One region of the Agrobacterium sp. GD03872 genome, then DNA from elsewhere that is predicted to be linked to it. Evidence: predicted binding sites of a transcription regulator. Region 1 holds the regulator's gene; each other region holds the start of a gene.
The links. Region 1 encodes LexA, which represses DNA repair genes until DNA is damaged. Its sites were predicted from a motif close to TGTTCNNNNTGTGTTCNG; they were not measured.

Region 1 (10,658 bases):
TATTGATGTTCGTCCTGCACGAACTCCTGCGGGATGGAAAAGACCAAAGGATTATCGGTCTCAAAGCCGTAAGCTCCCGTGATATCCTTGAGCTTTTCGCCAGCCAGAACGCGGGTTTGCTTGAACTGCGACCCGCCTTTGATCAGGCTGCGCACGTACTGCTTGAGATCGCTGTGAATCGTCCCCATCGTCTCATGATCGAACGGGACGGCCTTCATCCAAGCACGGCTGACAAACACCTTCTTGTCGCCTTTGTCGCGACGAACGCGCTGTGCAAGGCCGACGATGCCGTATAGCTCGTAAGTCTCGATCCACTTATAGAGCGTGGATTTGGTGAGCGTGCGCTTGTGGCCGGTCCAGTCGAGGCGGGAAACGCCTTCCAGTCTGTCGATTTCGGCCTTGCGCTCGGCGCTGCCCTTGGGCTGTTTAACAGCCGGTTCGATGATTTCGAATTTCCACGCCCGCTCATGATGGGCGGTGTCGTCGCCGAGACGAAAGCTCGACACGACTTCATTGGTCATTTGAAGCGCCTTTAAACGGTCTTTAAGATGCTCTGGAAGGCTGGAAACTTTGACCTGATATTGAATGCCAGAGCGACCGCCGCGACCGTGGACGGTACGGACTTCGAGTGCGTGTCCATGCCACAGTCGCTTCGTTCCTGCGACAATGGCCTGACATAACCTGTTAGCTACTTGCCTCTGCATCCCTGTTACGAACGCAAATTCAATTGTTGTGATCCAAGCGGCTTCCTGCATTAAAGCCGCTCCGCGACGGAGATAAGTCTTTCGCGTAAAGCTAGGGCTTTAGGGCCATTTCTTTTACCCACGAGCGCGTCCGAAGCCCAAACTCGATCAATCTTGTTCGCAATGCACCACTGATTTAACGATGTACCACTTGCAATGAATCTTCCTCGCACCGCATTTAACAATGCTGCGCTGGCTGGTATGTCACGAACGGAGAGAGATGCAGTAATCATGATGTAGTCATGACTACATTTTGTGTACTTGTCAACGGGGAAAAAATGAAGAAACCGATAGACCTATACATCGACAACCTAAAACGGCTGGTTGGCGTGGAAACTGATACCGAACTTGCGAAGAGCCTTGCTCTATCTAAGCAGGCTATCGCCGCATGGCGGCGGCGAGAGGCAGTACCTTTAGCCCAGCAGCAAATCCTTACCGCACTATATGGCCCTGAAGCGGCCTTCAATGAAGAGATCGGCTACATAGCAACACAGCGTGAGAGGGTGGCGATCCTGTCAGCGTTCTTCCGGCTTTTTGACCAGTATCGCGATATCCTCGACCCCGCCAAAGAGAAAGACGCGTATGAAACTTGGGCCGAAGTACTCCTTGGTTTCGAGGGCGATCTACAGCACATGGTTCGTAGCGGTGGCTGGATCGGTGTGAGCGCGGAAGGCAAACCCTCCGAGTTCACAACTAGCGAAATAGCCAGAGTGGTGGCGGCCTTGGTCGAAGATCGACAAGAAAAGATGGGGTTGCTTCGTGATATGCTTCGGCCAGATGAGCTATAGGGTTCCCAATAAGGTTCCCAATCACAACATCGCAGAGCATTAGATCGTGAGAAGGTTCCCAATATATTCTGCGTAATCAGTCACTTAGCCGCTACGCGAGAATGACGCATTACGAGGTTTGCCAATACAGCGATTGGGGACCCCTATTTACGGGAAAAAAATCCAATAAAAACAACGAAATTTTGCGGTTTTCATTCCAGCTTATCTACCGGAGTTTTTGGCGCGCCATTCCCGTTTTGTTTTCGCACCTCCACAGCTTCACGAAATTTTAGGGGATTGCAGAACACATATGGAACATATAGTGTTCGTTCTGTATTTGTTTCGCGACTTCAACGACGATTCTCAAGGGTGTTTTCCTCATGCTCACGCGCAAACAGCAGGAATTGCTTCTCTTCATTCATGAAAGAATGAAAGAGTCCGGCGTGCCGCCCTCCTTCGATGAAATGAAGGACGCACTCGATCTTGCCTCCAAATCCGGCATCCATCGGCTGATCACCGCCCTCGAAGAGCGCGGGTTTATTCGCCGGCTACCTAATAGGGCTCGGGCGCTGGAAGTCATCAAGCTGCCCGAGGCTTACGCTCCGGGCGCAAGGCCGCAGCGCGGTTTTTCTCCGAGCGTTATCGAAGGCAGTCTCGGCAAGCCAAAGGCGCCGGAACCGGCCCCTGCCCCCAAGGCGCCAGCCAATGATCTCGGCGGCGCCGTCACCGTTCCCGTCATGGGCCGCATTGCCGCCGGTGTGCCGATTTCCGCCATCCAGAACAACACTCACGATGTGGCCGTTCCGGTCGACATGCTGGGTTCGGGCGAACATTACGCGCTTGAGGTCAAGGGCGATTCGATGATCGAGGCCGGCATTTTCGATGGCGACACCGTCATCATCCGCAATGGCAATACCGCCAATCCGGGCGATATCGTCGTGGCTCTGGTGGACGATGAGGAAGCGACCCTGAAACGTTTCCGCCGCAAGGGCGCCTCCATTGCTCTGGAAGCGGCCAATCCCGCCTATGAGACCCGCATCTTCGGGCCGGACCGGGTGAAAATCCAGGGCAAGCTGGTTGGGCTGATCCGCCGTTACCATTGATCCGGGTCAACCGTCATCCTCTCGAAGCGGGATCGTTGTGTAGATGCAATTCCCATTGAAGATGGCGGCATCCCGCAATTCGGCTGATTGTGAGGAAGCTGGACAGATCGTTCTTTCCATGGGCGGATTTGTTTCTTCCGGCAAAGATCGACAGCAATTTCATATGGGTGTTTCACGTGGCTTCTGGCCCGGCGGGCGGACTTTTGTGATCCCGCGCCGTCTGGCGCAAGTTTTCGGCGGCGTTGCGGGTATTGCCGACCGGGAAACAGCGGGACGCAGCGCCGTCACCGAATGGTGATACCCGAGGTGCCCGCCCCCCTGCCCTTCGTCACCCATCAACGGGACTTATGGGTGCCATGGATTATTTTCGATATTCCGCGGCGCTTCGACAGGTATAAGAAGCGCAGCATATCCGGGAGACGCGCCATGTACGATCTTTATATCGCCAACAAGAATTATTCCTCATGGTCGCTGCGGCCATGGGTATTGATGCGCACGCTCGGCATCGCCTTCGATGAAAAACTTGTCCCCTTCGGCGAAGGCGTTTCATTCGCCACCTTCTCGCCGACGGGCAAGGTGCCCTGCCTTGTCGACGAGGGCGTGACGATCTGGGAATCGCTTTCGATCGCCGAATATCTCGCTGAAAGACATCAGGGCGTCTGGGCAAGCGACAAGCAGGCGCGGGCCTGGTCACGTTCTGCCGCAAGCGAAATGCATGCGGGCTTCTCCACGCTGCGCAATCTCTACCCCATGTCGGTCGGCATTCGCGTAAAACCGCAGGGCGGCGATGCCGGGCTTGCGGCGGATATCAAGCGGATCGATACGCTGTGGAGCGAAGGCCTCGCGAAATTCGGCGGGCCTTATCTCGCCGGCCAGAAATTCACGGCGGTAGATGCCTTCTTCTGCCCGGTGGCATTCCGTTTCCAGACCTACGGCGCCGATCTTTCGCCTGCGGCGAAAGCCTATTGCGACCGACTGCTCGCCCTGCCCGCCATGCGTGAATGGTACGAGGCCGGCCTGAAGGAAGTCTGGCGCGATGCGGCGCATGAAGAAGAAATCGGCGGTATCGGTGAATTGACCGCCGATCTGCGCGTCAAGGCCTGACGAGTCATGAGGCTGGCGGCGCTTACGGCGATACCGCCAGCAGCCGGGTGACGGCATCCGGCACGTCGCGGTCAAAACGGCCGCTTTTCCAGTCGTAAGAGCGGTGTTCGCTCCATGGCCTGTCCGTTCCGGCGATTGCGGCGCGCAGCCTGCCGACGACCCCTGCCTGATCGCTGCCGGCGAAATCAATCTCCAGCGAACCGGTTCGCCGCAAAATATCGCGGTTCAGCAGCAATGCGCCCGAGCGGCATTGTGAAAAGGCAGTTCTGCGGGAAACGATAACGATATCGGCGATATCGCAGGCTTTTCCCGCAAAGCGACCGTCTTCCAGAACGACGATCCATTCACCGCTTCCGGCGCGGGCCACACACCATATGCCCTTGCGGCAGGTGAAGACACCGGGCTCCGCGTCTCTCAGGGCCTCCGTCATCTGCCGCGCGACCGCCCTCATCTCTTCCGGGGCAAGCCTGGTTTTCGCGGCAAAGGCCACCGTGGTCGCCGCGGCGTCTTTCTTGAGAATGACGGGCGGCACTGGTTGTTCCGGCAGCAGCAATGCTCTTTGCCACTGGCCATAAACGAACCCCCGCGGCTGCGCCTTCGTTGTGTAAACCTTGCCGTCCTCCAGCATCGCCACCAACTCGCCATCCTCATGGACAAGCAGATCGGGCGGATTGCGATAGGCCGTGGCCGCTGACAGGCCGAAGGCGAGCAGCAGCAGGGGAACGCCAAGAAGCGCAAGCCGGCTGCGCAGCAGCGTCAGCAGCAGAAAGCCGGCCGAAGCAAGACCCAGAAACCAGCCATGCGGCCGCCCCGTCGCCGCGCTGCCGCCCCAGGACGCCACCTCCTGCGCAACCGCGATGACGAGCGCCATGCCATAGCCCATGATCTTCAGAAACGGCGCGTCGAGCCCGAAGGGCATGAGCAGCATGGCAATCAGGCCAAAGGGCATGACGATCAGCGACATCAGCGGCATGGCCGCCAGATTGGCAAAAAGTCCATAGGTGGTGACACGCTGGAAATGCTCGGCGGAATAGATGGCCGTCGAAAGCCCGCCAATCAGCGATGTGGTGATGACACCGCCGATAATGGCGCCCGTCATTTCCGCGACAGTCATCCACACCGGCTTGCGTCCGATGTACAGGCGCTCGCGGTCGCTGCGCCAGCGGCTCCAGGCGGCATAGGCGGAGACGAGCGCTATTGTCGCGGCAAAGGACATCTGGAAGCTCGGCCCCATGATTTCCGAGGGCGACAGGGCAAGAATGACCAGAGCGGAAAGCGCAACATTTCTGAGGCTGAGCGAAGGCTGATCGAAGAGAACCGCGACCAGCATCACCGACATCATCAGCCAGGCGCGTTCGGCGGAGACGGCGAAACCGGAAATCAGATAATAGGCAAGCGTCATCAGGAGCGCAGCGAAAGCCGAGATCTTCTTGACGGGCCAGTGCTGCGCAAATGCCGGAAACAGGCTGAAGGCGAGCCTTAGCCCGACGAAAAATATGCCTGACGCCAGCGCCATGTTGAGCCCGGATATGGCAACGATATGGGCAAGGCCGGAAAGCCGCAGCGCTTCCATCGTCTCTGCCGATATCGCCTGTCTCTCATCGGTGACGATGGAGGCGGCAAAGGCCCCGGCATCACCGCCAATCGTGTTGCGGATGCGTTCGGCAATGGCGGTGCGCAGGCCATAGAGCTGCCTATCGGCCCATTCCAGCCAGTCCGTTCCAGCCTTGATATCGTCGGCCGGTGACATGACCGTTTGTGGCGATTTATAAAAGAAGCCCGTTGCGCCTATGCCTCGAAAATAGGAGGCGAAGGCAAAATCGTTGAGCCCCGGCAAGGCCGGGCCGGAAGGCGGCGAAAGCCGCGCCTTGCCGCGGATGGTTGCGCCAAGGGCGACCGGCTCTCCTCCGCCGCGCGCCAGCAGCGAAACCTTCCCCGGCGGGCGTGACAATGTCGGCGCCTCCGTCACAGCCAGTCGCACGATATATCGCCAGTCGCCGCGCGCATCGACCTCCCGACGGGTGACCGTGCCAATGACGGTGGTGGTGACGGGCGTATCCAGCACCACGGTCCCCGCCCGCCGCGTTTCGACCTCGGCGAAAAGCATGCCCAGCAAGAACAGCGCGAAAAAGCCGCAGGCCGTCGCCGCCAGACCCGAGCGATATTTCGTGAAGACTGCCAGGCCTGCGGCGATCAGACATGTGATCGCCAGAACCGGGAATGAAGGCGATGTATCGAGGGAAAACCAGAGGATCGCACCACAGCCGATGACGACCGGCACAAAAAGGAAATCATGGCCGAATTCGCGCTCCTCTGCGAAGCATGCGGTGATTTTTTGAGAGACGACAGTTCGCAGCTTCGGCCTGCCGGCAATGGCAGGCGGATCATAGATCGCGATATCGCCGGTCCGGCGCAGCGGGGACAGGATATCCGCCGTGCAGGGCAATCCGCCCTGCATCGTTTCCGCATATCCGAAATGCTGTTTTTCCCCTTGACCGAGCAATCCGCGCCGCGCCCCTGCCGCACCGGAAACAGGTTTGCAGGCGGATGCGGGGGATTGCAATGCTTTCCTTTAACGCGGCGTTGACCGAGATTGAATTGCTATCGCCGACAAAGCCGGAAGCAACGCAATTGCGTTTGCCGCAATGCACAATTTGACCTTTGGATAGCTTGGCATCGGCGCAAGGATCATATAGCTAATCGGTAGACGCTTAACCGCGGGGCGTGTCTCAACGCCCCCACCCGCATGTTTTCGGAGGATCAGTATGACGGAAAAAAGCGCTACAGTGACACTTGGCGACAAGCAGGTCGAACTCCCGGTCAGGGAAGGCACGATCGGGCCAAGCGTCGTCGATATCGGCACGCTGTATAAACACACGGGCTCCTTCACCTACGACCCGGGTTTCACGTCGACGGCCTCCTGCGAATCCAAGATCACCTATATTGACGGTGACGAGGGCGTTCTCCTGCATCGTGGCTTCCCCATCGAGCAGCTTGCCGAACAGGGCGACTTCCTGGAAACCTGCTACCTGCTGCTTTACGGCGAACTGCCGACCGCTGCGCAGAAGAAGGATTTCGACACCCGCGTCACGCGCCACACCATGGTGCATGAACAGATGAGCCGCTTCTTCACCGGCTATCGTCGCGATGCGCATCCGATGGCCGTCATGTGCGGTACGGTCGGCGCGCTCTCGGCCTTCTACCACGACTCGACCGACATCACCGATCCGCATCAGCGCATGGTCGCTTCGCTGCGCATGATCGCCAAGATGCCGACGATCGCCGCCATGGCCTACAAGTACCATATCGGCCAGCCCTTCGTTTACCCGAAGAACGATCTCGACTACGCCTCCAACTTCCTGCACATGTGCTTTGCCGTGCCCTGCGAGGAATACAAGGTCGATCCGGTTCTGGCCCGCGCCATGGACCGCATCTTCATCCTGCATGCCGACCATGAGCAGAACGCCTCCACCTCCACGGTGCGTCTTGCCGGTTCTTCCGGCGCCAACCCGTTCGCCTGTATCGCGGCTGGCATCGCCTGCCTCTGGGGCCCGGCTCACGGCGGCGCCAACGAAGCGGCGCTCAACATGCTCAACGAAATCGGCTCGGTTGACCGTATTCCGGAATATATCGCCCGCGCCAAGGACAAGAACGATCCGTTCCGTCTGATGGGCTTTGGCCACCGCGTCTACAAGAACTACGATCCGCGCGCCAAGATCATGCAGAAGACGATGTATGAAGTGCTGGAAGCCACCGGCAATTCCGACGATCCGATCATGCAGGTCGCACTGGAACTGGAAAAGATCGCCCTTTCCGACCCCTATTTCGTCGAAAAGAAGCTTTATCCGAATGTCGACTTCTATTCGGGCATCACGCTGAAGGCGCTCGGCTTCCCCACGACCATGTTCACCGTTCTCTTCGCACTCGCCCGCACCGTCGGCTGGATCGCTCAGTGGAACGAAATGATCGAAGATCCGCAGCAGCGCATCGGCCGTCCGCGCCAGCTCTACACGGGCGCCGGCAAGCGCGACTACGTTCCGGTCTCCAAGCGTTAAGCTGGAAAGCCATCTAACAATGAAGGCCGGCGGGTTTCATCCGCCGGCCTTTTTTATGATGCGCGCGGAGCGATCGGGGATGCGCCACAACGCCGGAGACCTGCTTGAGTTTCGGTTGGTGGATTGCCGAGGACTTCTTGCAGCGGGACCACGCGTGGCGGCCGGCACTTCCGTGACCGGCGCGGCATCGAGCGCCGAGGGGATCTTTAGGTAAAGCCGTGGATGAACGGGTTACATCGAAGCGGTATTTTTGCTCTTCAGGACATCGAGAAGAATAGCCGCGCCGGTTTCGCCCGGAGGCACATCCGTGTGCAAACGCTGCTGTACCAGCGCATAACCTTCCAGCATCGCCCGCCTTTCGATCGTGTCGGAAGACAGGCGCTCGGCCCAGCGCAGCATAGAGCCTGCCCTGACCACCTCGTTGAAATATTCCGGCACGAGGGCGTAATCGGCAATCAGGTTCGGCAGGGCGCCAGTCCAGGTTTTCACCCGCTTGCTGAGCATGGTGAAAATCCAGTCGGTCTTATAGACGGAGATCGTCGGCACGCCGGCGAGCGCGAGTTCGAGAATGACGGTGCCGGATGCGGCAACCGCCGCATCGGCCTCGGCAAAGGCATTCCATTTGAAGGCAGCGTCGGCGCCGATTTCCGGCCTTATATCCTCCGGCCATGACGCCGCCATCTCACGGATGCGGTTTTCCTGACGTGGCACGGTCGGCAACAGAAACCGCGTCGGGCCGTTGCGTTCCACAAAGGCCTTCGCGGCCTCCTGAAACGGCTCCATCAGCCGCGTCGTTTCGGTGGAACGCGAGCCCGGCAGGAGAAGAATGGTTTTCGGCTGACCGTCGGCTGGAAGCAGCCGCGCGGCGCGCTTCTGCCGCACCGCCAGCACATCGGCATCAACACTGAGACGATGGCCGACAAAGCTCGTCGGCGGGCCGCCGAGACGCCGCATTGCCTCCGGCTCGAAGGGTAGCAGGGCGAGGACGTGATCGACATAGGAGAGCATCGCCACCGCGCGATACTCCTTCCATGCCCAGACACTGGGGCAGACATAATTGACGACCGGCAGCTGCGGCAATTGCCGACGAACTTTCTTGGCCACACGATGGGTGAAATCCGGACTGTCGATGATCAGCAGAACATCCGGTTTTGCTGCGGCGATAGCCGCTGCCGTCTGGTTGATCCGCGCAATGAGCTTCGGCAGCTTTTTGAGAACCTGTGTGAAGCCCATGATGGAGAGTTCGGAGTAGTCGAACAGCGAAACCAGCCCCTGCGTCTCCAGCGCCTCGCCGCCGACACCCAACAGCTCGATGGGACCCGGATATTGGGCCTTGAGCGAGCGGATGAGATCCGCACCCAGAAGATCACCGGAAACTTCTCCGGCGATAACCGCAACCTTTAATGCCGCTGTCATCCGATCATGTCTCCGCCAACCATGTCTCCGCCGAGTGACGTGTCGATACCGCAGACGAATATGCCCGCAGCATCGGCGGCTTTCAACATCGCGTCGCGATCGAGCACCAGCGCCCGACCGGCCTCGACGGCGATGCCCGCCAGCCCGGCTTTCCGGGCATTTTCGACGGTCTCCATGCCGATTGTCGGCAGGTCGGCGCGCACATCCTGCTGGGGTTTGCACAGCTTGACCAGCACACCCCTGCGGCGGGGCGAGATGCGGCCTTCGGCCCGCAGCGCCGCGACACGCGCCAGCATGCCATCCGTACCCTCGACACCCTCAAGCGCGACGATACGGCCACCGACGGAGACCGCCCCCTGCCCGACATCGAGCTTGCCGAGTGCGAGTGCCGCCTCGGCCGCCTTGCGAATATCCTTCAGGTCTTCTTCGGCGGGCTTCTGCGCGCCGAAAACACCGGTCGTCGCCAACAGGCCCGGCGCGATCTCGTGCGCGCCGATGACTTTTGCGCCGAGCGTGCCGATAATCTTGATGACCATCTGCAGAACGGCGTCGTCGCCGCTCGACAGCAGCGTTCTGACGATGGACGGCAGTTTGAGCAGGATACCGACCGTGGGGCGGATTTCCCGCCATTCCGGCCGCCGCGCAACGGCGCCGGACAGCACGACGCGATCTACCTGATTTTCACGCAGCAGGCGACCGAGGCCCGCGACATCACCGACACTGATGACGGCATTGTCGAAACCGCTCCAGTCGAAACGGGAATCGTCGCGCAGCCGAACAATGAAGGGGTTTTCACCCATCTCACGGGCGGCGGTCGCCACATAAAGCGGCAGCTGGCCGCTACCGGCCACAATGGCGAGACGCCCGCCGCCTGTCACGGCTCACTTGCCCCGGTTGGGTGACGAGATCGCGCGATCGCTGTCCGCACCGATGAAATCGATGATTTCAAGCGCCTGTGGGCAATCCAGATAGTCGTTACGGTCGATTGCCGCCGCATTGCCGCGGATCGTGCCTTCTGCCTCGAAAATCTGCTTGTAGATGCGCCTGACCTTATGGATATCGGCGCGCTCGATACCGGCGCGCGTCATGCCGACGACGTTGAGACCGCCGAGAATGCCGGGATTACCGTTCAGCATGCCATAGGGAATAACGTCGTAATTGACCGCCGACAGCCCGCCGATGAATGCCTGACGGCCGATGCGGGTGAACTGGTGTACGGCACAGCCGCCGCCGAGGATGGCGCGATCCTCGATGGTGACATGACCCGCCAGCATCACATTGTTGGACAGGACGATATGGCTGCCGAGACGGCAATCATGTGCCACATGCGAGTTGGCAAGGAAAAGATTGTCGTTACCGATAATGGTCTTGCTGCTACCGTCGGAACTGCCGGCATTCATCGTCACGCCTTCGCGCATGATGCAGCGCTCGCCGATCTCCAGCGTCGTCTCCGAACCGTCGTGGCGAACC
Region 2 (10,658 bases), on a different contig from region 1:
ACAATACCGAAAACGACGCTGCCGAACCGCCACAAAGTCGGCGACAATATTCCCCACTCCCCATAACCTGCAAGCGTGGAGCCGATCGTCATCGACACGAATCCCGCCGCAAGAGGGATGGGACCGCGCAAACCGCGATTGGTCATTTTCAGATAGATAAAACTCAGAAGCCCAACGATGTAAGAACACTTCTGCATCAATATGACTGTTGCAAGGTCGAGTTCACCCAGCATAATATGTCCACACTGTAAATAAAATTCAGATAATTCTTTTATTGCGCAATGTATAAAATTTCAACAAAAATAACTGATAAACAACAAGTAAAAAATATTTCCGTAATATAAGATGAAAATTAAAAATATACATATAATAAACAAAATTAAATTATTCTAATTCTCTTATAAGCCCCATATCATTTCTGAAGTGTAACATCTCCGCTTCTTTCACCAGCCCATCGGCAAGGCGCAGGAGATAGGACGGGTGCACGGTAACAAAAAGCGCCCGGCCCTCCCCCATCGGCAAAGGGCGCCCCCGAATCTCCTTGACGTTTTCCTTGCCGCCAGTCAGCGCATAAAGCGCCGTTGCACCCATGGCAACGATCAGTTTCGGTCGAATAAGCGCGATTTCCTGATTGAGCCACCAGCGGCATTGCTCCACTTCGTCCGCATTCGGCCGCTGATGAATACGCCGTTTGCCCCGTGTTTCATATTTGAAGTGTTTGACGGCATTGGTGACATAAAGCCTTTTGCGCTCGATGCCGACATCGGCAAGGGTCCGGTCGAAAAGCTGGCCGGCTGGGCCGACGAAAGGTTTGCCGGCGAGATCCTCGTGATCGCCCGGCTGTTCGCCAATGATCATGATTTTCGCATCCTCCGGGCCGGAGCCGAAAACTGTCTGCGTCGCGTTGCAATGCAGGGGGCAGCGGGTGCAATGGCCCGCCTGCCGCGCCAACGACGCGAGCGAGCCGTCCGGCGCCGCTTGTGATGTCTCGCGCGCGGCGGCGGCCGCCTGCAGGCGGTAGTGAAACGGCTGCGGCTGGCTTGCCGCCCTGGCGGCCATCTCAAGGACCCGCGCCTCCGCCCCAAGAACGAGACCGGGAATGAGATCGGCTTCCGGCAGGTTCTTCCAGTATTTCTTCGGCATCTCGGCCGTCATCGCTTTGACCTTGAGACGCGCCGGATTGAATATATTGGCATAATAGGTTCGCCAGAGCTCATCCGTCTCGTCCGTCAGATCAGGCTTCGCCGCCGCCTCCCGTGAGGTTTGCAGCTCGCTTCCATCCCATCGGGCGAACCCTTTCGGCGTGGCGATCAGCCAGTCCATATCGGTAAACCGTCGCTGGAAAAACGCGGCAGTTCTTTCGACAATAAAATGATCCGGCTCGAACCAGGCCACGAACCGCCGTCGCCCGCCCTGCCCCTGCGGCAAGGGCAACTCCTTGAAACGGACAAAGGCCGTCATCTTGTGACAATCCCGACGCACCGATTTTTCGAGCAAGCGGGCCTCTGCAACATCCGGATCGGACTTGAATTGCAACAGGGCGCGATCCCGCTTCAGCCGCCACAATAACCGGTAAAGCAACGCAAACCGGCCGGGATCGCCGTGGCAGATGACGGCCTGCGCCAGCGCCACGAACGAGGCCGGAACGGAAACCTGCCCATTGCCGGCATCGACCGTCGGCAATGGCTCGCCGGCGAAATCCAGCAGCCCCGCCCCGTCATCCCGCAACCACCAGTCAATCGTCTCCGGCCGAATATCGGCGGCAAGAGCCGCACGCGCGGCATCACGCCACTCGCCGAAATCGCCCCGCCCTTCCAGAACCGGACCATACATCACAACAGCAATAATTGTTCAGGCTGTGGTGCAAACATCGCCCGCAAATCCGGCCGCTCGGTCAGCTTGCCCGGCGTCCAGCCCTCGGCGACGATGAAAGCCTTCACCTTTTTCAGGGAAACGCCGAAACGCGCGATATCCTCCAGCCGCAGCCGCCGGAACCGCCGTGACGATAGAACGGAGGCCACCGTCTTGGTGCCGAAACCGGGCACACGCAGCAGCATTTCCCGATCCGCCGCATTGATGTCCACCGGGAAACGGTCGCGATGTCTCAGCGCCCAGGCGAGTTTCGGGTCGATATCGAGATCGAGCATGCCGTCGCCGCCGATTGCCGTTATCTCGTTGATATCGAAGCCATAAAAGCGATACAGCCAGTCGGCCTGATAAAGCCGGTGTTCCCGCATCAGCGGTGGCTTGATGAGCGGCAGGTTTTTCGACGAATCAGGAATGGGGCTGAAGGCCGAATAATAGACACGCCGCAAACCGTAGCTGCCATAAAGCCGGGCGCTGGTGGAGAGAATGGTGCTATCGTCAGCGCCATCGGCCCCGACGATCATCTGCGTGCTCTGCCCGGCGGGCGCAAAGCGCCTGGTCTTGCGTGTCCGGACGGTCGGCTCCCCGGCCTCCTCGATCTTCAGGCGGATATCGGCCATGGAGCGGCGAATATTGACGGGCTGCTTTTCCGGCGCGAAACGGCCAATGCCGCTATCGGTCGGCAATTCGATATTGATCGAAAGACGATCGGCATAAAGCCCCGCCTCCTCAATGAGCCCGGGCGATGCTTCGGGAATGGATTTCAGGTGGATATAACCGCGAAAACCATGGGTAACGCGCAGTTCCCGCGCCACGCGCACCATCTCCTCCATCGTATGATCGGAGGAACGGATGATTCCGGAGGACAGGAACAGCCCCTCGATATAGTTGCGCCGGTAAAACTCCAGCGTCAGCCAGACCACCTCTTCCGGCGTGAACCGCGCCCGCTCGACATTGCTGGAGGAGCGGTTGATGCAATAGGCGCAATCATAGATGCAGAAATTGGTGAGCAGGATTTTCAGGAGCGAGATACAGCGCCCGTCCGGCGCATAGGCATGGCAGATCCCCGACCCTTCCGTGGAGCCCAGCCCGCCCGACGCTGCGGAGTTGCGTTTCACCGTGCCGCTGGATGCGCATGAGGCGTCGTATTTTGCTGCGTCGGAGAGAATGGCCAGCCGTTGCCTGATCGACTTCTTCATGACGATGTTCACTATATGTTCTATTGACTGATGTCAATCATAGCGACTAGTTACTTGATTCTATGGAGAAATTTCAGCACCTCAAATTTGCTGGCATTTCGCTGTCGTCTTCTGATATAGTCGGCTCAGTTATGATTTTGGCATGGTTCCGGAGTTCCTCTCCGGAACCTGTTTCTTTTTGTGTCTGCAAGTAAAGCGACCGGAATGCGAAGGATAAAAAAATGGTAGAAAAAGTACCGATGACTCAGGGTGGATTCGTCAAGCTGCAGGAGGAGCTGCGCTGGCGCCAGCAGGAGGAACGCCCCCGTATCATCGAGGCGATTGCGGAAGCGCGCGCCCATGGCGACCTTTCGGAAAACGCCGAGTACCATGCTGCCAAGGAAGCCCAGAGCCACAATGAAGGCCGCATCACCGAACTCGAAGACCTGACCGCACGTGCGGAAGTCATCGATCTTTCCAAGATGTCGGGTTCGAAGATCAAGTTTGGCGCCACCGTCAAGCTGGTGGACGAGGACAGCGATGAGGAAAAGACCTATCAGATCGTCGGCGACCAGGAAGCCGATGTGAAGGCCGGCCGCATCTCCATCTCCTCGCCGATTGCCCGCGCCCTGATCGGCAAGGAAGTCGGCGACAGCATCGAAGTCAACGCGCCGGGCGGCGCCAAGGGTTACGAGATTCTCGCGGTACAGTGGGGCTGATGCCCTCACGTGCAATGCGCCCCATGCGGGCGCATTGCTTTTTCTGACGTATTGATTCCCCAGATTAGCCGCAAAGACGGAAGCCCATCTTGTCCCACGTCAGCCTGAAAGATGTGCAGGTGCTTGCGCCGAACTTCAAACGCAGGCTCTCCGGCGTCACTTCCACCATCGTTCAGCTGATACCCGTGCAGAACCGGATGGGACAGAAGGTGGCCACCATCGGCCCCGGCCTGCCGCCGCATCTGCCGCATGTGCGTTTTCGCGATCTCTGGCGTCTCTGGCAAAATGGTCCATTCGGCGGCCCGCGCATCTGGCATGCCCGTCGCAACCTGGAAATGCTGCCGGGCATCATCATGCGTGACGTGCTGCGCATGAAGGTGAAGCTGCTCTTCACTTCTGCTGCCCAGAGGCGGCATTCCGCCTATACCCGCTTTCTGATTTCCAAGATGGATGCCGTGGTTGCGACCAACGCCCGCTCCGGCTCGTTTCTGGAAGTGCCCCACCGCGTCGTCATGCACGGTGTCGATACCGGCCTCTTCCACCCGGCCACCGGCCCGGAAGACACGATCGCGGCAACCGGCCTGCCGGGACAATATCTGATCGGCTGTTTCGGGCGGGTGCGTCACCAGAAGGGCACCGATCTCTTCGTGCGCGCCATGATCGAACTCCTGCCCGACTACCCGCAATGGACGGCCGTGGTCTCCGGCCGCGTGACGGCGGAACACAAGGCCTTCGGCGATGCGCTCAAGGCCGATGTCGCCGCAGCCGGCCTTGCCGACCGCATCGTATTTCAGGGCGAAGTCGATGACATCAAGCCCTGGTACCGGCGGCTGACGTTCTATGTCGCGCCATCGCGCAACGAAGGTTTCGGCCTGACGCCGCTCGAAGCCATGGCCTCCGAGACGGCCGTTGTCGCCAGCAATGCCGGCGCTTACGAGGAAATGATCGTCACGGGCGAGACCGGGGCGGTTGTCGATGCGGGTGACTATGCCTCGCTGAGAGAGGCGATAAAGACCTATCTCGCCAATCCCGCTCTGGCCAAAGCCCACGCAGGCGCCGGGCTTGCGCATGTGCGCAGCACTTTTCCACTGGAGAAAGAAGCGACAAGTCTCGGCGAAGTCTATGATGCATTACGGCGGGGGTAACGCCCCCGAAGCCGACAAACAGCCTGCCGATCAGATTTCCACGAGGCCGACGCGCTTGACCTGACGGATGGTCAGCATGGTGCGCACGGTATCGACATTTTCGTCCGCCGTCAGAACCTCGATGACGAAATCCTGAAACTCGGTCAGGTTCTTGGCCACGCAATGCAGCAGGAAATCGCTTTCGCCCGACACCATCCAGGCCTGCCGCACCAGCGACCATCCGGCGGTTGCCGCCGCAAAGGCTTTCAGATTGCTGTCCGACTGGCGCTTGAGACCGATCATGCAGAAGGCGACGAGGTCGAAACCGAGCTTCGGGGCGTTCAACATGGCGTGATAACCCTCGATCACACCCGCTTCCTCCAGCTTGCGGACGCGCCGGAGGCAGGGCGGCGCGGAAATGCCGACCCTTTCGGCCAGTTCCACATTGGTCATGCGCCCGTCGCGCTGCAATTCGCGCAGGATTTTCAGATCGATGGCATCGAGTTCGACGCTGGTCACGGAGGAGTACCTCGTTAAGCTGTGGAACTTCCTTGTACTATTCGGCGCAGGATTCGCAACATTATGCCACCGCCCGGTCACAAAATTGCGCGCGCATCCACAACTGCCTTGTTGGTAACGCAAGGCTGCCCTTGAATAAAGGCACTAGACAACCTTAAATACCGGGCAACGAAGGGGTTGCGGCCCGTCCGCCGTCTTGCGGCTGCAGGGCCCCGGTGCTGAATGGCCCCGTTATTGAAAGGAACATTCCATGTCTGCCCGCCATACCAAGGTATTGATCATCGGCTCCGGTCCCGCCGGTTATACTGCGGCGATCTACGCGGCCCGCGCAATGCTGAAGCCCGTGCTGATCGCCGGCATGGAACAGGGCGGTCAGCTGATGATCACCACTGACGTCGAGAACTATCCGGGCTTTGCCGATCCGATCCAGGGTCCGTGGCTGATGGATCAGATGCTGAAGCAGGCGACGCATGTGGGCGCGGAAATCGTCAGCGACCTCGTCACCGAAGTTGACACCACGACCCGGCCTTTCGTGGTCAAGACCGATTCCGGTCAGGTCTGGACGGCTGATACCCTGATCATCGCCACCGGCGCCAAGGCCAAGTGGCTCGGCATCGAGAGCGAGCAGCATTTCCAGGGCTTCGGCGTTTCCGCCTGCGCCACCTGCGACGGTTTCTTCTATCGCAACAAGGATGTGATCGTGGTCGGCGGCGGCAACTCCGCCGTGGAAGAAGCGCTGTACCTCGCCCATATCGCCAAATCGGTCACCGTCGTGCACCGCCGCGACAGCTTCCGCTCGGAAAAAATCCTGCAGGAACGGCTGTTCGCCAAGGAAAACGTCAAGATTCTCTGGAACACGGAAATCGCCGAAATTACCGGCGCGCCCGCAAAGCCGCCAATGCCGCCTTCCGTTTCCGGCGTGAAGCTGCGCGACACCAAGACCGGCGCGATCAGCGAATTCCCCATCGACGGCGTCTTCGTCGCCATCGGCCATGCGCCGGCGGTCGAGCTCTTCAAGGGCAAGGTGAAGCTGAAAGACAACGGCTATATGTGGACCGCCCCCGATTCCACGGCGACTGACGTCGAAGGCATTTTCGCGGCCGGCGACGTCACCGACGACATCTACCGTCAGGCGATCACCGCCGCCGGCATGGGCTGCATGGCCGCGCTGGAAGCGGAACGTTATCTCACCGCGCAACAACCGCTCGCGGTCGCAGCGGAATAACCGAAAGGCAGGATAGGCATGGCAATGCCATTGGACTGGGATAAACTGCGCATTTTTCATGCCGCAGCCGAAGCGGGGTCTTTCACCCATGCTGCCGACAAGCTGCATTTGTCCCAGTCGGCCATCAGCCGCCAGGTCAGCGCGCTGGAGCAGGATGTCGGCGTCAAGCTGTTCCATCGCCATGCCCGCGGCCTGATCCTCACCGAACAGGGCGAATTGCTGTACCGCACCGCCCATGACGTGCTGCTGAAGCTCGAAACCGTCAAGATGCAGCTCACCGAAACGACGGAGAAGCCGAGCGGCAAGCTGCGCGTGACGACCACCGTCGGTCTCGGCCAGGGCTGGCTGACGGACAAGGTGCAGGAATTCCTGCAGCTCTATCCGGAAATGTCGATCCAGCTCATCCTCGACAATGAGGAGCTTGACGTGAACATGCGTCACGCCGATTGCGCCATCCGCCTGCGCCAGCCGCAGCAGTCGGACCTCATTCAGCGCAAGCTGTTCACGGTACACATGCACGTCTATGCCGCGCCGTCCTACATCAATCGCCATGGCGAGCCGCAGTCGATCGAGGATCTCGACAATCACCGCATCATCTCCTTCGGTGAACCGGCGCCCAATTATCTGCTTGATGTCAACTGGCTGGAAAATGCCGGGCGCTCTTCCGACAATACGCGCACGCCGCATCTTCAGATCAACAGCCAGACCTCGATCAAGCGCGCCTGCCTGCTGGGAATCGGCATCGCCTGTTTGCCTGACTATATCGTCGGTCGCGATCCGGGCCTTATCCAGCTATCGCTCGCCGCAGATATTCCGTCCTTCGATACCTATTTCTGCTATCCCGACGAGATGAAAAACGCTGCAAAACTGAAAGCCTTTCGCGACTTCATCGTCGCCAAGGCGCGGAACTGGAACTTCTGACGTTAAAATAGTCGGCGTCCGTTTATAGCGTTCAATTTCAATAAATTAACCAACAAGACACCCGGGTGGCGCGCTTGCGCCGCCCGGGAGCATTGCACATAAAATATACCGGAAATATCGAGGGCTGCGTGGTGCGCATGCCTGACCTGCACAAAAAAGAGTTGTTTCGTGCACAAAAAAGCACCATATCGCTCTCAGCTGATGCACACGGTGGCTTTTCCTCCCAGTTCCACCGCATCAGCTGTTCCCCTCTGGAGGTTTTTGACCTTCACACTTAAAGGGCCCTGGATCCATCCGGCGGCCCTCTTTTTTTACCCGCAAGAATTTTCCCCAAATTGGCGAAATATCGCATGATGCAACCTTGTTTTGCATTATTCCCACACCCATATTTTAGTCAGCTGTCACGCTCGCCCAAGGCACGCGGCAGCTGTTCCCCTCTGGAGGTTTTGACCTTCAAACTTATCAGGCCGCGGAAATATCCAGCGGCCTTCTTTTTTGGAAATGCCTGCCCGCCCCCCTTTCGATCCTCACAGAGACGTGACTTGTATATCGATAATGACCGATATAAATATCGGGCATGCCAGATATTGAAGAAACACCGATGAACCCGGAGGAAATCCTCAAAGCCCTTTCGCACCCCGCAAGGCTGAAATTCCTGGAATGGCTGAAGTCTCCGGAAAGTCACTTCTGCCAGGAGCATCCCCTCAGCATGGGCGTATGCGCCAACCAGTTTCAGATCAGCGGCCTGTCGCAATCCACCGTCTCGTCGCATCTGGCGGTGTTGCAGGCAGCCGGCCTCATCAGGTCGAAGAAGGTCGGACAATGGGTGTTTTTCGAACGTAGCGAGGAAACCATCGACGCCTTCCGCAATTATCTGCAAGCCAATCTCTGAGCCTCCCAAGCTTTGAGCCCCGGGGTGTCGGACCGGAAACCGCAAGACGGTTTTCATTCCGGCACCCAGACAGAAGGACAGCGCGTCCCCCGCGCAGTTTTGCCAACCGACCAGAAAGTGAAGTCGCATGACCAGTCTTTTCGAACCGGCACAGGCCGGCGATATCGCACTCGCCAACCGTATCGTCATGGCCCCCTTGACCCGCAACCGTTCGCCGGGCGCCATTCCCAACAATCTCAACGCCACCTATTACGAACAGCGCGCCACAGCCGGGCTGATCGTCACCGAGGGAACGCCGATTTCCCAGCAGGGTCAGGGTTATGCTGACGTTCCCGGCCTCTACAAGCGGGAAGCAATCGCGGGCTGGAAACAGGTTACGGATGGCGTGCATTCGGCCGGCGGCAAGATCGTCGCGCAAATCTGGCATGTGGGCCGCATTTCCCACACCTCGCTGCAGCCGCATGGCGGCCAGCCGGTCGCGCCATCGGCCATTCCCGCCAAGTCGAAGACCTATATCATCAATGATGACGGCACCGGCGCCTTTGCCGAAACCTCCGAGCCCCGCGCCCTCACCATCGACGATATCGGCCTTATCCTCGAGGATTACCGCAGCGGCGCCCGCGCAGCACTGGAGGCCGGTTTCGACGGCGTCGAAATCCATGCCGCCAATGGTTACCTGATTGAGCAGTTCCTGAAATCCAGCACCAACCAGCGCACCGACGAGTATGGCGGCTCGATTGAAAACCGCGCCCGCTTCCTGCTCGAAGTTGTCGATGCGGTGGCGGAAGAGATCGGCGCAGGCCGTACCGGCATCCGTCTCTCGCCGGTTACCCCCGCCAACGATATTTTCGAAGCCGATCCGCAGCCGCTCTACAATTACGTGGTGGAACAGCTCGGCAAGCGCAATCTCGCCTTCATCCATGTCGTTGAAGGCGCAACCGGCGGCCCGCGCGATTTCAACCAGGGCGACAAGCCTTTCGATTACGCCGCCTTCAAGGCCGCTTATCGCAATGCCGGCGGCAAGGGCCTTTGGATCGCCAATAATGGCTACGACCGTGAGAGCGCCATCGAGGCGGTTGAAAGCGGTAAGGTCGATGCCGTGGCTTTCGGCAAGGCTTTCATCGCCAATCCGGATCTGGTGCGCCGCCTGAAAAACGACGCGCCGCTCAACGAGCCGAACCAGCCGACCTTCTATGGCGGCGGAGCCGAAGGTTACACCGACTATCCGGCGCTTGCCTGATAAAGGATAAAGCAAAGACGCCGCACTGCCCGAAAGCGGTGCGGCGTTTTCTTTCAGCCCAGGCTTCGCGCCTGCCGCGCGGCAAAATCGGAAAACGCACCCATCACGAAGGCATTGGGCACATGCAGCGCCTGCAGGAACCCGTTGCCCGTTTCCCGGCCGATGCTCATCAGGGCCACCTGAAGACAATAGAGAGCAAGCAGTATCAGCGCCCGTGCAAGGTTCGGCCGCACATCTTCATAACGCAGCGCCAGCACGACCAGCGACGCGATGGGGACGGCGATGAAAATGCCGAGCCCCTTGTGCAGCGAAAGTAGCGATCCGTCATAATAGATCGACAGTCCGGCGAGCAGAACCTGCGCGAAGATCAGCACCGGCACGCTTGCCGAAATCACGGCAAACACGCGACGCCGGGCCGACATCCCATTCGCAACCGTGGCCATCACACCCTGCCCCCGGCATCGGCCGGATGCGGGAGGCTCGACGGCTGCGGCCTCTGTTCAAGGCAGCCGAGGCTCGCCAGTGTCGTCGCTACCGCGATGTCGATCGGTGTTCTGGGTTCCGTTCCGAGGAAATCGGTCAGCCTGCGATTGCTCATCCGGATCGGCATCTGCCAGAGATATTGCATTTCCAGCACTTCGCGGAACAGGGGAACGAAGGGGGCGGCCAATTTGATGCCCGACCAGGATAACTGCCGCCTCTTGACCGGATGACCGACAACCCGCTCGATGGCTTCAACTAGTTGCAACCCGTCGAAATCCCAGAAACCCTCCATGTGATAAACAGCGAAAGCCGGAAGCGCGTCCGCGCGATCAAGCAGCCGCCCGATTGTCTCCGCCACGTCAGGCAGATAGGCCCATTGATGCCCCGCATGGGGCGCTGCGGGATTCTGAACGCTGCGGACCGGCTTTCCGGGCCGCACCAGCATCTGCGAAAACCAGTTGTTTCTCGCGTCCGGCCCAAAGAAATCCCCG
Region 3 (10,658 bases), on a different contig from region 1:
CGGAGCCTGCCGAGATGAACAGATATTTGTCGCCGGGATGCTTGACGTAGGAAAAGTCGCCGAGCGGCCCGAGCGCCCGGATTTTCATGCCGGGCTTCAGATTGTCGAACATCCAGCGCGTGCCGATGCTGTTGGCCTGCGCCTTGACCGTGACCGACAGCGCATAGGGCCGCGACGGGCTGGAGGACAATGTGTAGGTGCGGTAAAGCGGCTCCTTGCCCACCGGCAATTCCAAGGTGACGAACTGCCCCGGCAGATAACGGAACCAGTTCTGATCCTCCGAGCGGAACAGGAACGTCATCACATCGGGCGTCTCGGGCGTCACCGAGATGCACTCCAGAAGCTGGAGCTTGTCGCTCCATGGCTTCATCTCGTCAATATGCTTATAGGTCACAACCATATTCATCTTCGCATCACGCTACAGCCGAAAGCCGGGCCTTATCGCCGGAGAGCCGGTCGACCATGAAATCGGAGTACCAGTTGACGAACTGCATCACGCCGCCCTCGTCCTCCATGGAATAGGGGCCGGGCTCATAGGCCGGGGAACGAATGCCGAAGGCATTTTCCTCGACGATGCGGCGGTCCTGGTCGTTGGTCTCGTTCCAGACATGGGTGAGGTCCTCGAGATCGTAATCCACGCCTTCGACGGCATCCTTGTGCACGAGCCATTTGGTGGTGACCATGGTTTCCGTGGCGCTGAGCGGCAGCACCCGGAAGGAAATGGTGTGGTCGCCGAGGAAGTGGTTCCAGGTCGTCGGGTAATGGAACAGGAGCAGCGCGCCGATATGGCTGATGCTGACATCGTCAGACAGCGGCCGGCGCACGGCGCGCTTACCGGACATGGTGTAGCTTTCCGCCTCGCCGATCAGCGGCATGCGGGCGACGCGGAACTGGCCCTTGGGGTCGATCTTGAAACGGCTCGGCAGGCCGGCGGCCTCGCAGCGCGCCCAGTGGCCGCCGATCTCGGGATCGCTCGCACCGCCGTCCGTTCCCGTCACGCTCGGGTTTTCGGGATAGGTGCGGCAAAGTTCCGGATGGTTGGCAGCGCAATGGTAGCACTCGCGGTTATTTTCCCAGACGAGCTTCCAGTTGCCCTTTTCGATGATCGTGCTCTCATGCGCGACCTTAGCTTCCCAGATGCGGTGCGGCGCCATGTAACTTTCGACTTCCTTGCGCATGGGCTCGAAATCGGCCGGCTGATCGGCAAGGCAGATGAAGACGTAACCGGCGACGGTTTCGCAGGCGACCGGCTTCAGGCCGAAATCGCCCTTGTCGAACTCTTCTCCCATGTGACGTGCAAACAGCAGCTTACCATCGAGATCGTAGGTCCACTGGTGATAGGGACAGACGAGGCGGGCGGACTGGCCCTTCTGCGTGGTGCAGACGCGCGAGCCGCGATGGCGGCAGGAATTGTGGAAGGCGCGGATCTGCCCGTCGCGGCCGCGAACGATGACCACGGAATAGGCGCCGACCTGCACGGTGAAATAGCTGCCGGATTTCGACACTTCGCAATCATGACCGACGAACAGCCAGTCGCGATACCAGATGGTTTCCATATCCAGCTTGAAATAATCCGGGTCCGTGTAGAAGGGCTGTTCCAGGCTGAAGCCTTCGCGGCGGTTTTTCAGCTGGCGCAATACGGTATCACGCAATTCCATGGCCAAATCCTCGATCAAACCGCCCTGCCCGACACCATTTGCGGGGTTGCGGAAGCATGTACTCATCTAAACACCGGCGCTCATTTGCGGCAGCACAAACAGCGACATTACCTTCCGCATTGGCGACAAATTGCGACATGCGCCGACAGCCGCGACAGGCCATTCCGCTGGGAAATCCGACAGCTATTCGGCAGGCGAAACCACGTCGCAATAAGACGCATGATGTGGCGCGCTTCACGCCCCACCCGTTAAAAAACGGGGGGTGAGCCGCAACGGAGTATTAACATACACTAAACTATCTTTGCTGATCGAGAGCAACCGGAGCGTTCCTGGTGGAGAAGGCAACACGCATACGCTATTTCGATGCGAGCAGGCATTCGGTCACGCCGATACGATCCAAGACCGCGCATTCCGACTTTCTGCGAACGGGTCGTATCAGCCGTTATGAAGAGCGCTGGCTGCCGAGGGAGCGCGTCTATTACAGCCATGACGACGTGGCTGCGCTGACCGGACGCAAGCTGGAGGCGGCCGCCGACGCCACCCATAGCCGCCTCAACACCTTTCACCAGTCCATCCGCTTCCCGAAGATGGTTTTTCACCATCTGCTCAATGACCGGCCGCATCTCGGTTACTGTCACGTGACAGCCGCGCGGACCAGCTTCGATGCCGAACGCCATGTGCTCTGGTCCTTCTATTTCGCAAATTTCTTCGCAGAACTGAGCGGGGCCGAAAACTTCTTCGAAAACATCGATGCGCGCTATTCGAGGATGTATTTCGCCGTCGCCATCAACGCGCTTCCCGATCAGGCGGCCGCCATCGACACATCCTTCCACCGCAGCGGCCTGCTGTTCCAGACCCACGATCCGCGCGTGGCGCTGAAAAACGTGCTCATGCTCGGTGCGCGTTCGGAAGAGATGCGCAAGATCATCAAGGCGATATAAACGCGACAAAGCGCCTCTGGGCCTAAAACCGCGGGGCACTTCGAGGCGATATGCATTAGCGCTTCCCACTCCGCCCTGAAATACGCTATTGACGGCCGTGAAAGGCAGCACTATGGCGCGTCACATCAACATCGACAATGAGCGGGAAACAGCCCTGCAGACGGCCGCAGCCGAGCTTGCCGCCGGCCAGCCCATCGCCCTGCCGACAGAAACGGTTTACGGCCTTGCCGCCGACGCCACCAATCCGGCGGCGATTACCCGCATTTACGAGACCAAGGGCCGGCCGCAGTTCAACCCGCTGATCTGCCATATGGCCGATATCGCCATGGCCGAACGTTACGCCGTCTTCGATCCCATATCTCGGAAACTTGCCGAGGCCTTCTGGCCCGGCCCGCTGACGCTGGTGCTGCCGCTGAAACCGGCAAGCGACATTCATTCGCTGGCGACGGCGGGGCTCGATACGGTCGGCATCCGCGTGCCGCAGGGCTTTGCCGGCGATCTGATCCGTCGCTTCGGCAGGCCGCTCGCTGCCCCCAGCGCCAATAGTTCCGGCAAGATCAGCCCGACAAGTGCGGCCCATGTAGAGGCGGATCTCGGCCAGAAGATCAATCTCATTCTCGATGGCGGCGCGGCCTCCGTCGGTGTGGAATCCACCATCGTCAAGGTGGAAGAGGATGGCCGGGTGCGGCTGCTTCGCCCCGGCGGCATCGTCACCGCGGACATAGAACGCATTGCCGGCAAACGGCTCGAACGGCCGAAAAAAGCTTCCGCCGCCATTGAGGCGCCGGGAATGCTGGCCTCGCATTACGCGCCGGGCGCCGCCGTGCGGCTCGGCGCCACATCGGTTTCCTCCGGCGAAGCGCTGATCCGGTTCGGCGGCATCGCCGTTTCGGGCGAGGAGACGGCGCGGACCGTTCTCGATCTCAGCCCTTCCGGCGATCTTGCCGAGGCCGCCGCCAATCTGTTCGATTATCTGAAAGCCGCCGATGCAAGCGGTGCGGGCACAATCGCCATCACCGCAATTCCCAGCCATGGTCTCGGAGAGGCGATCAACGATCGCCTTTCCCGCGCCGCCGCGCCGCGAGGCTGACGGCACCCAACCCTTTCGCCCATGTTTCAAAAGACAGCGAGACGACGCCCATGACGACCACCGCCATCCCCTCCTCCGACATCCTCGACCGCTTTGCCGCCATTGTCGGTGAAAAGAATGCGGTGCGCGACCCGGCGGAAATGGCGCCGCGCCTCGTGGAAAATCGCGGCCTTTATCGCGGCGTCTCGCCGCTGCTGCTGAAACCCGGCTCGGTCGAAGAGGTTGCCGCCATCCTGAAGCTCGCCAGCGAGACCGGCACGCCCATCGTGCCGCAGACCGGCAATACCGGCCTTGTGGGCGGGCAGACGCCGCGCGCCGAAGGAACGGACATCATCCTGTCGCTGGAGCGCATGAACCGTGTTCGCGATATCGATCCGGTCGCCAATATCATCGTCGCCGATGCCGGCTGCATTCTCGACGACATTCACAAGGCCGCCGAGACGGTGGAACGGATGTTCCCGCTATCGTTGGGGTCGCAGGGTTCCTGCCGCATCGGCGGCAATCTCGCCACCAATGCCGGCGGCACGGCGGTGCTTGCCTATGGCAATATGCGCCAGCTTTGCCTCGGGCTGGAAGTGGTGCTGCCAACAGGCGAAATCTGGAACGGGCTGCGCCAGCTGAAAAAGGACAATACGGGTTACGATCTGCGCGATCTGTTCATCGGCTCCGAAGGCACGCTTGGCGTCATCACCGGAGCTGTGCTGAAGCTCTTTCCGAAACCGCTCGGCCACCAGGTGGCCTTTGCCGGGCTCACCTCCACCGAGGATGCGCTGAAACTGTTCGAGATGGCTTCCAATCTCTGCGGCACGGCGCTGACCGGTTTCGAACTCATGCCGCGAATCGGCGTCGAATTCACCGCAAGGCACATTCCCGGCGTGCGCGATCCCCTGGAACAGCCGCATGACTGGTACGCGCTCATCGATATTTCCACCTCCGATTCGGCCGAAACAGCGGATAACATGATGCAATCGCTGCTGGAGCGCGGTTTTGAGGCCGGGCTGGTTCAGGATGCGGTGATCGCCGCATCGGAAGCGCAGCGACAGGCGCTCTGGCACATGCGCGAAAGCATGTCGGAGGCGCAGAAGCCCGAAGGCGGCTCGATCAAGCACGATGTGTCCGTTCCGGTATCGAAAATACCGGAATTCATGGCGACGGCGGAAAAGGCGGTTCTCGCCGCCATCCCCGGCGCCCGCATCTGCGCCTTCGGGCATCTGGGCGACGGCAATATTCATTACAATATTTCCCAGCCGGTGGGTGCCGACAAGGCCGAATTCATTGGCCGCTGGCGGGACATGAACGAGATCGTGCACGGCATCGTGCTGTCGCTCGGCGGTTCCATTTCGGCCGAACACGGCATCGGGCAATTAAAGCGCGACGAACTGGCCGCCATCCGCCCCGGCATCGAGATGGAGCTGATGCGGCGCATCAAACACGCTTTCGACCCCGCCGGCATCATGAACCCCGGCAAGGTTCTGGCCGGGTAAAGCGGCCCCCGAGGTTAGGCCGAAGCCCGCAGCGCCCAAGCGGGCACCATTTCCGCATTCAGCCGGCGCGGCTTCTGCGCGCCGACAAATTGCGTCAGGCTCATGCCCGATTTCGCAATCGACACGGCATGTTTCTTTGGCAGAAGATACCCGTGTTCCAATGGCGGAATACGCCGCAGCATACGGCTGAAGACATTGCGCCGGTGATAGCGCGAGGGCGAGAAACGGGCCGGCTGCGCGCAGATCGCCACATATTCGAGAATCTCGTCGATCCAGCCCGCCTGCGGTCGCGCGCCGGGTTCGATCAGAAGCAGCCAGCCGCCGCGTGCGGACTTCACGACGTCTTCAATGTCCCACTGCCCATAAAAACGGCAGCCGGCGGCATCGGCAACACGCGACGATCCATCGCGCGAACCGTGATCGAGAATCACAACATCGCTTACAAGCCCTTCCACGGCCCCGGTGACAAGCGCAGACAAGGTATGCGCCAGCTCCGGCTCGTGATCCCGGCATTCCATTATGACTGTCAACATCTGCATAGCTCTAACGCATCGCACAATAAATTGCCACTGTGCTCATCGTGGTAAAATCTGCGGCTGTCAATGCCGATGCCCGCATAATCTGCGCGCGTGGCCGTGGCTGTCGTGGCGACGCATCCATCTCTGGAGAACAACTGAATTCACAATTTTGTTCTTGTATTGTTCTCATTCCTGATGTAGGAATTTAATCATTCGGAAGGCGGTTGAAAGCCTGCCCGGATGGAAACGGTTTAGGGCGTTGAGCTTGCCTCGAGAGGCGTGCGGCGCCCTGGGAGCATCCAGATGAGAAACCATACGCTTTCGGGGCAGGCTGCCTTCCAGCCGAGCCATATGCCTGATATTGCCAATGCGCTTGCCGATGCATCCGGCCTGCGCATCGAGATTGACCGCCGTCGCGGCCGTGGCGCCGGACTGAACCCGGATGGACGCTTCGAGACCCTGCAGCACGAGGTTTTCGACGATGGCTGGCAGACGCTCGAGGACATGCCGGAATTCCGCACCGAGGTGCAGGTGGAAAAGCCGCGCAGCATCATCACCCGCAATGAATCGCCCGATATCCCCTTCGACCGTTCCATCAATCCCTATCGCGGCTGCGAACATGGCTGCATCTATTGTTTTGCCCGTCCCACGCACAGCTATATGGGGCTTTCCGCCGGGCTGGATTTCGAAGCCAAGCTCTTCGCCAAGCCGGATGCGGCGAAGCTGCTGGAACGGGAACTGGCGAAGCCGGGCTACAAGCCGCGGGTGATCGCCATCGGCACCAATACCGATCCCTATCAGCCGATCGAGCGCGAATGGCGCATCATGCGGCAGATACTGGAAGTGCTGGCCAAGGCCGATCATCCCGTCGCCATCGTCACCAAATCGGCGCTGATCAAGCGGGATATCGATATTCTGGCGCCCATGGCCAAAAAGGGGCTCGCCAAGGTCGGTATTTCCGTGACCACGCTGGACCGGAAGCTCGCGCGCAACATGGAGCCCCGCGCCGCCACGCCGGAGAAGCGGCTGGAAGCGGTCAAGGCGCTGACCGAGGCCGGCATTCCCGTGGCCGTGATGATGGCGCCTGTCATCCCTGCCCTCAACGATCATGAGATCGAACGTATTCTCGAGGCCGGCAAGGCTGCCGGTGCGACGGAGGCGTCCTATGTGCTTTTGCGCCTGCCGCTGGAGGTGAGCCCGCTGTTCCGTGACTGGCTGCTGCGCAACTATCCGGACCGCTACCGTCATGTCATGTCGCTGGTGCGCTCGATGCGCGACGGCAAGGATTACGACGCAGAATTCGGAAAACGCATGAAGGGCGCCGGCCCCTATGCCTGGCAGATCGGCAGGCGTTTCGAAATGGCGACCAAGCGGCTCGGCCTCATCCGCCGCGGCATCCACCTTCGCGACGATCTCTTCGTGCCGCCGGGCGGTGCAGGCGTGCAATTGTCGCTGCTTTGAGAAGCAAACGCTGAAAGTGACTGAGGGTGATGAATGCCCGAACTGAACTCGACGTCATCCTCGGGCTTGACCCGAGGATCTAAACCGAGCGCGATAATGGATCCTCGGGTCAAGCCCGAGGATGACGTCGAGCATGAAGGATAACTCGCCGACAATCGGAGGCTCTGTGAGCCTATAATAAACGGAATTCAAAACGATAAGGAGCAACCTTCTCATCTTGTTGCTCTCGACGAAATGCCCGACGGGTTTTCCCTGGCCCGCCGGTCATCGCCCCCGGAACCGCCGCCTCGCGTGTGATCGTTTTTCCTCCGCCGCCCCGTTGGAGGATCAAAGGTCATGATGACCTTCGGGGCACGGTGAGCCACGCCCCTTGACCCCGGCTCACCGCGCCTGTCATCGCCCGCTTCCGGGGGCTTGCAGGAGATCGGGTGTGTATGCCAGTTTCGCCGCATGAAACGCACGGCCACACCCGATTCTCCTGCTCTTTTTGATCTTGCCGATACCGGCCCCGATTTTTCCTTCGAACTGGAAGCGAAAAAGAAGGGCCTCTGGCCCGTGGCCGGCACGGATGAGGCAGGACGGGGACCTCTGGCCGGACCGGTGGTTGCGGCAGCCGTCATTCTCGATCCGGACAATATTCCCAAGGGGATGGACGATTCCAAGAAGCTGACGAAGCAGAAGCGGGAAAGCCTGTTCTTACAGATCATGGAAACCTCGATCGTGTCCGTCGCCTCTTCCGGCCCCGGCCTGATCGACAGCATGAATATCCTGCGCGCCAGCCTCGACGCCATGCGCCGCGCCGTGCTCGGTCTCGAAATCTCCCCTGCCCTCGTGCTGGCCGACGGCCGCGACCGCCCGCCCGGCATCGCCTGCGAGGCCAAAGCCGTCATCAAGGGCGATTCCCGCTCCCTCTCCATCGCCGCCGCCTCGATCATCGCCAAGGTGACACGCGACCGGATGATGGAACGCGCGGGTGTGGTGCATTCGTCCTACGGCTTTGAAGGCCATGCCGGTTACGGCACGCCGGCCCATCTACGCGCCATCGAAAGCCACGGGCCCTGCCCGCTGCACCGGATGAGCTTCAGGCCGTTGAAGCAGGGCTGACCACGCGGGGTAATGGAGTTTTGGCCATAACTTCAGTTATTGGTACGAGGCTGCCATTGCAGGCCGTTGACGATGCCGGAGATGGGCGGGAGGCCGACTTTCAGCTTTTGCGTGTAAATGGTTACATAGCCGACCGTTAGCGGCGAATAGGAGTTATCGTGAACGCGCAGATCGATCTAATAAAAGATATCATCCGCGAACTTACACGACTTGAATCCGTGCCGATAGCGGAGCGGGCGGGTGACGACGATTTCTCGTTACCACGCATGATCGATGCCGGAAATGGAGAATCTCTTATCGTCTCACGTGAGCTGGATGAGGGAATCGTACGGTTCGCAAAGCGGCTGATGGATGACGATCCATTCCTAAAGCCGAAATTTACGCATGCCGAATGGCAGGCAATTGTAAGACGCGCATTTGGCCCGGCTCTAGTATCTATTGACCTAGATGACAATCTTGAAGCAAACGCATCGAACGTCCTTGAGCGTGTTAAAAAGAACGCAATTCAAGGCACGATAGGCAAGAGCATTCGAGAATATGCATTTGGGTGCTCGTTGTTTAGCGGCAAAGATTTCAATCCATTTAACATCGGCCCAGTCTTATTTGAGCCCCGGGGCGTTTGGCTCGAACGTAAGCACAAGGATGGCGGGATCTCAACACTATCCCAGCGGCGGATTGAGCGTGCTTGGCAAGGTGGTAAACTCCGAAAGCGCAAACCTTCGTTCGAGAGTTTCGCCGAAATGGACGTGATCGACGCCATTGGATCGTGCCAATTCGTATGCAGCGTCACCATCAATGATCTCGGCTCAGAGGCCGGACGAGAACAGACCCTCATGGCCGCACGGCTTGCGACAACGGCCATAGCGCTAACGTGGCAGACCCCCTCTAGAGCCCTTAACGGCATCAATCTAACATTTGATCGTCAACCTCACCGCCGCAAAACTCTAACCTTCATCGCTGGAAAAGAACTATTCTCAACGTCGAGCTGGTCGCACCTCCCGCATGGGCCATATATTAAGTCTGACGAGTGGCAAACCGTTTTGAAAGAGAAGGCCGATATATTTGCAGTGGTGGGAGAAATGCTGGGCTACGTCATTAGCCCCAGCGGGAGCACTGTCCGCCCTAAGATGATGTCAACGCTCTTCCATGCGTTCTTGTGGTTTCACGAAGCGTGCCGCGAACCTTTTTCTCACATTGCAGTTGCCAAAATGGCCGCATCTCTCGACGCCTTGGCATGCGGAAAAAAATCGGGCGGCATACTCGCACTCATCAATGCTCGTCTGAAGATGGAGGACAATAGACCTATTCGTTCTGGTGGTCCGACCCTCAAGAACACAATCGAACGCATATATAACCAAGGCCGCAGCCGACTTATCCACGGAAACAACGAAGAATTGCGCAGTGACTGGTCTGACACGAAAGCCCTTGCGGAACAGTTCGGCAGGCTTTGTTTATTGCTTTGTCTTGACTGGATCGCCAACAACCCGAATTGCGACGATCCAAATCAGCTTCGCCTAAATAGAAACTGAGACCCCGCTCAGCCTAAGTTACTATCATTGGGTTCAGATGAACACTCTCGGGATTTGCATATTTAGCTCCCAACGTCCCACGATTGGATCGAAAATAATACAAAGTATCCCGATATACAGCCCGCTCTGGCAGGTAATCCGCTACTGAGAAAACGAAAGCCAAAGGGCTCCAATCCCCTCCCCGTTGGACCTCACCTACCAGCTTCACCAACTCAAACAAAAAACCCCTCACGGCTCGCGCCGGAGGGGCTTTGAACAATACCGAGATAAATCTCAGTTCAGCTTCGACTTCACTTCGCCGATGGTGGCGGTGAAAAGCTTGGCCTTTGCGGCGGCGGTGGTCTTTTCGGCAATGAGCTTCTCGGAAGCAGCAATGGCGATATCCACGGCGGCGGCGCGGACGGCGCCGATGGCGTCGTCTTCGGCCTGCTTGATCTTCTGTTCCGAAAGGGCCGTGCGGCGGGCGACGAATTCTTCCGTCTTCTGCTTGGCTTCTTCCGTCAGGGCTGCGGCCTCGCGCTCGGCGGCGGCAACGATACCTGCGGCTTCCGCCTCGGCTTCCTTGCGCTTGCGCTGATATTCGGCCAGCAGGTGCTGGGCCTCTTCGCGCAGGCGCTTGGCTTCGGCCAGCTCGTCCTGGATGTTCTGGGCGCGCTCGTCCAAGGACTTGGAGAGCATGCCCGGAACCTTGAGATAGGCGATCAGAACGAAGAAGAGGACGAGACCGACGAGAGCGAAAAATGATGCATCAAATGCCATATCAGGCTCCCTTCACGTTCGAAGCGGCGGCAATCGCTGCCTTGACGTCCGTGTCCTTGACCTTTGCGCCAACCAGCTGGTCGACGATTGCGGTCGCGGTTTCCTCGGCAATGG

Region 2: the regulator LexA is predicted to act here: its motif matches at 3,071-3,088, upstream of N5D22_RS10775 (putative DNA modification/repair radical SAM protein).
Region 3: the regulator LexA is predicted to act here: its motif matches at 5,862-5,879, upstream of N5D22_RS25680 (PA0069 family radical SAM protein).

What each region holds. Positions count from the first base shown of each region.
Region 1 covers NZ_JAOCCY010000004.1:245,307-255,964, forward strand. Annotated here, with positions in the region: gene N5D22_RS12250 (helix-turn-helix domain-containing protein) at 1-521, opposite strand, end outside; gene N5D22_RS12255 (hypothetical protein) at 1,022-1,531, shown strand; gene lexA (transcriptional repressor LexA) at 1,891-2,613, shown strand; gene N5D22_RS12265 (hypothetical protein) at 2,669-2,911, shown strand; gene N5D22_RS12270 (glutathione S-transferase family protein) at 3,040-3,717, shown strand; gene N5D22_RS12275 (ComEC/Rec2 family competence protein) at 3,740-6,175, opposite strand; gene gltA (citrate synthase) at 6,483-7,772, shown strand; gene lpxB (lipid-A-disaccharide synthase) at 8,004-9,188, opposite strand; gene N5D22_RS12290 (LpxI family protein) at 9,185-10,066, opposite strand; gene lpxA (acyl-ACP--UDP-N-acetylglucosamine O-acyltransferase) at 10,070-10,658, opposite strand, start outside.
Region 2 covers NZ_JAOCCY010000003.1:640,284-650,941, forward strand. Annotated here, with positions in the region: gene N5D22_RS10765 (GGDEF domain-containing protein) at 1-233, opposite strand, end outside; gene N5D22_RS10770 (UdgX family uracil-DNA binding protein) at 385-1,833, opposite strand; gene N5D22_RS10775 (putative DNA modification/repair radical SAM protein) at 1,833-3,065, opposite strand; gene greA (transcription elongation factor GreA) at 3,287-3,763, shown strand; gene N5D22_RS10785 (glycosyltransferase family 4 protein) at 3,853-4,908, shown strand; gene N5D22_RS10790 (Lrp/AsnC family transcriptional regulator) at 4,939-5,406, opposite strand; gene trxB (thioredoxin-disulfide reductase) at 5,657-6,631, shown strand; gene N5D22_RS10800 (LysR family transcriptional regulator VtlR) at 6,656-7,552, shown strand; gene N5D22_RS10805 (metalloregulator ArsR/SmtB family transcription factor) at 8,154-8,444, shown strand; gene N5D22_RS10810 (alkene reductase) at 8,572-9,684, shown strand; gene N5D22_RS10815 (DUF6220 domain-containing protein) at 9,738-10,127, opposite strand; gene N5D22_RS10820 (NAD-dependent epimerase/dehydratase family protein) at 10,127-10,658, opposite strand, start outside.
Region 3 covers NZ_JAOCCY010000024.1:21,296-31,953, forward strand. Annotated here, with positions in the region: gene N5D22_RS25650 (hybrid-cluster NAD(P)-dependent oxidoreductase) at 1-406, opposite strand, end outside; gene N5D22_RS25655 (aromatic ring-hydroxylating dioxygenase subunit alpha) at 414-1,658, opposite strand; gene N5D22_RS25660 (DUF6656 family protein) at 1,991-2,599, shown strand; gene N5D22_RS25665 (L-threonylcarbamoyladenylate synthase) at 2,712-3,689, shown strand; gene N5D22_RS25670 (FAD-binding oxidoreductase) at 3,740-5,173, shown strand; gene N5D22_RS25675 (hypothetical protein) at 5,188-5,706, opposite strand; gene N5D22_RS25680 (PA0069 family radical SAM protein) at 5,995-7,152, shown strand; gene N5D22_RS25685 (ribonuclease HII) at 7,603-8,256, shown strand; gene N5D22_RS25690 (hypothetical protein) at 8,415-9,785, shown strand; gene N5D22_RS25695 (F0F1 ATP synthase subunit B) at 10,059-10,544, opposite strand; gene N5D22_RS25700 (F0F1 ATP synthase subunit B) at 10,546-10,658, opposite strand, start outside.